2 regions of the Bacillus sp. SORGH_AS_0510 genome follow, and region 2 is predicted to be linked to the other one. Evidence: predicted binding sites of a transcription regulator. Region 2 holds the regulator's gene; the other holds the start of a gene.

Region 1 (3,175 bases), 2.7 Mb from region 2:
CACGATTCAACCCAATTTTTTCGACAAAAAAAGAAATAAAAAATAGGACATGCATGCTTACCATAAACTTATAGTGCTTTTCACCAAACTCAATAGCCCCTTTTTGCTTCATCCATCTCTCATTTCTTTTAGCAATAAAAAGCTCAACCATTCTTTGTAAAGTGATGATACAAAATAAAACAAGAAAGGGAAAAAGATTATTCATTATGTCCACCTCATCAGTAGAAGTTCTGAACTAAAGCCAGGACCGAGTGCAGTACCTAGACCAAATGTATCCTTAGGAATGTTCCTTTCCATCATTCGTCTTAGTACATAAAGAATAGTAACTGAGGACATATTACCGAATTGCTTTAATACTTCTAGAGAAACATCAGTCATTGAAGCAGGTATATCTAATGACTTAATATAGGCATCCAAAACCTTTTTTCCTCCTGGATGTGCAATAAAATAGTCAATCTCACTAAGGTTCATTTGATATTGATCTAGAAACTCTTTGACATTAGGTTTTAGCCAGTCTTCAATAATACGTGGAATATCTCGAGAGAATACAACAAATAAACCCGTATTTTTTATATCCCACCCCATAACATCCAATGAGTCTGGCATTAGTGTAGATTGAGTACCAACAATTGATGGATAGGTTATCTTTTTTCTATATCTCTTTGTATCAGATAAGTCTCCGCAAACCAATGCACAGGCGATTCCATCTGCAAAAAGAGAGACCCCGATTAAATTACTTTTGGATAAATCATTATGCTGAAAGGTGAGACTGCAAAGCTCAACAGATAGGACAAGAACTTTGGCTTCAGGAAAGGCCAAGCAGTATTCAAATGCTCTTGATAGCCCTACAGCTCCACCTGCACAGCCTAGGCCCCAAATCGGAATACGTTTTGTGTGGGAATGAAATGGCAAACGATTCATTATCCTGGCATCAATACTAGGAGTTGCGACACCAGTGGTGGATATAAAAAAAATTGCGTCTATTTCCTCAAAAGGAAGTTGTGCTTCAAGAAAGATTGTATTACTTAAACATTTGACAATTGCCTCGCTGCCCAATTTTACAGCCTCTTCTATATATGCATCATTTTTTTCTTCAAACGTATGGTGAGACTTAAACCACTCTATCCCTTTTACAAAATGTCGCTTTTCAATTTGTCCGTTTTGAAATGCTTTAAGGAGTCTTTCAATATCCCTAAATGATTCGGCAAAAAGATCCCGAGCGAACTCGACTGCTTGTTTTTGTGTTATCTCGTGAGGTGGAATAACCTCAGATACAGAAAGAATTGCTGGCATAAAACATTCTCCTTCATCCTTTGTACGGGTATTTTTTCCAATCAAAAGAAAATTATTCCGAAGTTTTAGCCTTAAAATGGGCAAAAAAAAACGCCTCCCTTTGATAGGGAAGCAAACGTTTTGAAGGTTGTTGTTGTTGTGCACTTAAATTATAACGTGATTTCGATTTCTCATCATTACATAATCTTTTCCAATTTAAATAGCTTACTGTTTTTCGGGTTGAGACTGAACTTCAATCTTTATTTTTTTATTAGCCAATGATCCGCAAATCCCACAAGGCTGTTCTGCGTTATATAGAATTCGACATTGTTCACAATAATATTTTTCCAAAGTAATACCTCACTTCCTAATAAAATAACTCGTGATGATTTATCTTATTTTCCATTTTCAGGAACGTGTGACTTTGATGAGCGTAAACTGAGAATTTTATTTGTGAAACATTATTCAATTACTTTTATCACAGTCAAAGTGTGATGATTCACATTTATGTCACAATTACCCGTGGGTTAATGTGACATAAATCACTGTTACATCAAGTTTTTAACATTAACATAGTAGATAACTAAGGAATGAACAATTTGTGAACTTCCAAAATTTATATTTTACTTTCACATTTGTTTTGTATTATGAAAGAGAACTTATTATTTAATTTTACTTTTCTGAAGGGAGTGCAAAGGGATGGCAAAAACGGAATTAAAAACAAAACAAAAAACAGAGATCGAAGATAGCTCTTCTCTCAAAGGAACATTAGCGTCCGTTTTCTTTTTGGGACTTTTCATTGTGGTCACTTGGGTAGGTGTCTATTACCTATTTGTCGAACGTTTTTAATGATTGAAGGGGGAAAAAGGTTATGCATATGCATAAATTCGAAAAAATTTGGCTTGCTTTTGGAGTAGGTGCCCTTGTTGTTTTCTTGGTCACCATTGGAGTCAGTGCTTTTTATCTAGGTAACAAACCACCTAGTTGTTTAACTACTATTAATCCTGAGAAGGTCAATCAAACAAAACCATTTACAGAGCCTGGCCTTCACAAAGTTGAAGGGAAAGATTGGGACTATGAATTAGTGTATGTGGCTTCAGCCTTCTCATTTAATCCTGTGCAAGTAAAAGTGCCACTAGGTGCTAAAGTAAAAGTCATTGCAACAACAACAGATGTTGTTCATGGATTCGAAGTAGCTGGAACTAATATTAATATGATGCTTGAACCTGGTTATGTCAGTGAATATACGACAACCTTTGATAAGACTGGCGAATATCTAATTGTGTGTAATGAATATTGTGGTGCTGGACACCATTTAATGAGTTCAAAGATTGAGGTGGTAAAATAATGGTTAACAATACAGCTATAAAAGTAAAAGTTGACCCACGTGATGCAAAGCTTTCGATGGCACACTTTTTTGTCGCCTTCTCCGCTCTTGCTCTTGGCGGCTTAATGGGCCTATTACAAACCCTAGTTCGTTCAGGTAAATGGGAACTTCCTTGGGGAATCGATTATTATCAAGTTTTAACAGTCCATGGAGTATTAATGGGACTCGTTTTAACCACTTTCTTTATCATGGGATTTCAATATGCAGCTGTAAGTAGAACAACTGGTGGACATTCCGCCGGAGCAAGGCGTACCGGCTGGGTTGGCTTTTGGGTTATGTTGGCCGGTACAATAATGGCTGCAACAATGGTCTTGCTTAAAGAAGCGTCTGTTCTTTATACATTCTATGCTCCACTAAAGGCACACTGGATTTTTTATTTGGGTTTAACCTTTGTAGTTGTGGGAAGTTGGATTGACGGCTCTGCACAGATTTTGACCTACGCTAAATGGCGCAAGAATAACCCAGGACAACCAAGTCCTTTATTAAGCTTTATGGCTGTTGTTAATACTGTACTTT
Region 2 (3,175 bases):
GTCTCCTTCAATCACTTCTACTTCCAACTGTGTAGGAAACAACGGTTTTATTAAACTCCCAAAAAGGGATCCTTTATATTTCACGGTGATCGTTTCTCCGCCAATCTCTTTTGCCTTACAAGGACCATGCAGCTGAATTTTAATGTCCTCCGCATTTAATAACCCACCAATAGAAAATTGAGAATCGGCTTTAAACATCTCAGCCTCGCAATCTCCTCCAACCGTTAAAACGCCATTAATTTTGACTTCATCAGCCTTTACTCTGCCACCCACCGACGCCTTACCGTAAACCTTTACGATTTTTCCAATAAGATGTTCCTCAATCTTTGCCGTTCCATCGATTGAGACGTTTTGGGACTCCATCGTCCCCTTTACCTTTGCTTTGCCGTTTATTTTGGTGTGCTCACTTTTCACATTTCCATCCACTGTCCCGAACCCATTACTTTCAAACTCTATGCATTCCACATCACTGTGTACCGTACCGAATCCATTCAATGTGACCTGGTGAAATGCTCCACCGTTCGAGGCTCCGAAACCATTGATGACTAAGTCTCCTCTATCCTTCGTATCCATGTATATTCTCCTTTATAGTAATTTAGCCTTGATCTCTTCCATGCAGGACATCAGGGAAAGCTGGACGACCACTTTTGTCCCCTGATCAAAATGAACCGCTTCCGCGTTGATTAACAACAGACACGTTGACACGCCAAGCTTGCGCGTAATGACTACTTCACAGCTTTTTTGTTTAATGATTGCAGCATGCTCCTTTAATACCTGTAGCAGCATTTTTCCCTCATCCAAATTAATTTCGCCGGATTGCAGCAGCTTCTCTAAGACGAATACCTCAAGCATCCTGTTAATCGAAAACGTTTGGCTGCCTTTTTCATTCTCTAAGTAAAAATTCATTACACTTATCGAAACAATGTTACGTTTCACTAACTCATCCTTATCTAACTGCAGGTCTGAAATATTCGGTGAAAACATGTCTGCAAGTTCATCAAGTGAAAGATTTTCCTTCATTGTTTGAATTTTATTAATGCGCTCCAGAATCTTTTCTTTTGGAAAAAATGTCTCCTGGCCGGTAAAGGTTGATTTCCGGATGAACCACTCCTCCGGAATAAGGTCTTTACGCTTCCACCTATACAACTGTCCATACGAAATTCCCGCCAATTCTAATAGGTCTTTTTTTGAGATTAACTCCTCACTCATGATAAAAACCCCTTTCTGATTAACAATGTAACATAACACTGTTACGTTTGTAAAGTTATAATTTACAATTTTATGTAAAAAAGGCTTTTTTTAATGGGGTACCATTCTTTGAATAACCGGAAAACCTCCGCTTATCTATTCCTAAATGAGCTCGATTTTGCAAATAACCGGAAAAACTCCGTTTATTCGTTACTCTTCTAAGGGAGCAATCCAAATTAGCCAGCTTCTTCGTAGTATAGCTTTGATACAAAATGAACATTATTTCCCTTTTCCTCCATAACAACAATGGTTACGTAAACAGAAAAAATAAAAGGCCTTCTACGAAGCAAGTTTCGTAAAAGGCCTTACCTAGTACTATTCATCTGTATCTTCTGTTGGATAGTGTTTTAAAAAGTAAACCAATGATTGCAGTTCCACGGCTAGGTCGATATGATGAACCCGGATGGATGCCGGCACATTTAACCTGGCTGGCGTAAAGTTTAAGATTCCTTTCACTTCCGCCTTCACAAGTCGGTCTGTAATTACTTGTGCAACCGGCGCTGGAACTGTTAAAATGGCTACTTGAATATCGCTGTTTTCCAACACCTTCTCTAGGTCATCCAAATGATAAACCGGAACTTCCCGAATTTTCGTCCCCATTTTTTCTGGATCGACATCAAAGGCAACCTCAATCTTCGTGTTGTTATTCTTCAAAAAGTTATAGTTTAAAAAGGCCGTCCCTAGATTACCTACTCCAATTAACGCAACCTTTGTTAATACATCTTGATCCAGCGTTTTCTGGAAAAAGGTTAACAAATAGTTTACATTATAGCCATACCCCTTCTTACCTAAAGCCCCGAAATAGGAAAAGTCACGGCGAATTGTTGCCGAGTCCACCTTTACCGCTTCACTTAGTTCTGCGGATGAAACTCGTTGTTTACCGGAAGTATGCAGGTTCTTTAAAAATCGATAATAGAGGGGCAGCCGCTTGGCTGTCGCCTGTGGTATTTTCATTGTTTCGTTACTCATCTTCTCCCACATCCCATGAATGGTTTTCTTACATCTTATTTAACCTGACCATTTCTCCTAAAATCACCGTTTTTGCCGCCTGTTTTCTCCACTAAATAGGTTGGTCCAATGACCATCCCTTTATCAACTGCTTTACACATATCATAGACAGTTAGGGCACAAGCAGATGCAGCTGTTAGCGCTTCCATTTCCACACCTGTGCTCCCTTTTGTTTTCACTGCTGCCTCAATATGTAATTGAAAATTTCCTGTTTGCTCCTCTTCCCACGCAAAAGAAATATTAACTCCTGTTAGTGGAATAGGATGACACATCGGAATGAGATCCCATGTTTTTTTAGCCGCCATAACAGCCGCCACTTGGGCAACAGCTAAAACATCGCCTTTTTTCATCTCATGATTGGTGATCTTGTCAAAAATCTCTTTACTTACGGTTATGCTAGAATGAGCAATGGCAGTTCGCGCCGTTTCAGGTTTGTCACTGACATCCACCATTTTCGCTCTGCCTTCTTCATTAAAATGCGTAAATTCGGCCATAAAAAAATCCTCCTATCAAAAAATAATACACTATTTTCCCTTTTATGTGTGTGAAACTTTGAACGAATGAAGCAATTTTTTATCAGAAGAGGCACGGGAAGAGTCCGAGTTATTGCCGTCATTCCGCTAATACGGTACACTAGTCCTAAGTAATAGAGGTGAAAAATATGATTTTATTACAAGTCAATCAATTACAAAAATACTATGGTGCTGACCTTATTTTATCGAATATAAAGCTAGAATTACAAACAAGAGACCGCGTGGCTCTTGTCGGCCGTAACGGGGCTGGAAAATCGACACTTCTAAAGATTATTGCCGGACATTTGTCCCATGATGGCGGAGAAATTATCAAGCCAAAGGAAGTAACGATCGGTTATTTAGCCCAAAATACAGGATTAGAATCCAATTTATCCATTTGGGATGAA

Evidence for each region. The regulator Rex, encoded in region 2, represses fermentation and respiration genes when NADH is low (regulators of the CRP and FNR family bind a similar motif). The targets are predictions, from matches to a motif close to TTGTGAAATATTTCACAA.
Region 1: a site for Rex is predicted at 1,724-1,741, ahead of QE429_RS10980 (cytochrome c oxidase subunit 2A). Genes of this name have one in related genera too.

The regions. Positions count from the first base shown of each region.
Region 1 is NZ_JAUTAU010000001.1:2,143,620-2,146,794, reverse strand. Features, by position in the region: gene QE429_RS10990 (isoprenylcysteine carboxyl methyltransferase family protein) at 1-205, opposite strand, end outside; gene QE429_RS10985 (type III polyketide synthase) at 205-1,293, opposite strand; gene QE429_RS10980 (cytochrome c oxidase subunit 2A) at 1,972-2,121, shown strand; gene QE429_RS10975 (cytochrome c oxidase subunit II) at 2,144-2,620, shown strand; gene QE429_RS10970 (b(o/a)3-type cytochrome-c oxidase subunit 1) at 2,620-3,175, shown strand, end outside.
Region 2 is NZ_JAUTAU010000001.1:4,819,222-4,822,396, forward strand. Features, by position in the region: gene QE429_RS24335 (polymer-forming cytoskeletal protein) at 1-573, opposite strand, end outside; gene QE429_RS24340 (YhbD family protein) at 586-1,209, opposite strand; gene QE429_RS24345 (redox-sensing transcriptional repressor Rex) at 1,564-2,217, opposite strand; gene moaC (cyclic pyranopterin monophosphate synthase MoaC) at 2,253-2,750, opposite strand; gene QE429_RS24355 (ABC-F family ATP-binding cassette domain-containing protein) at 2,918-3,175, shown strand, end outside.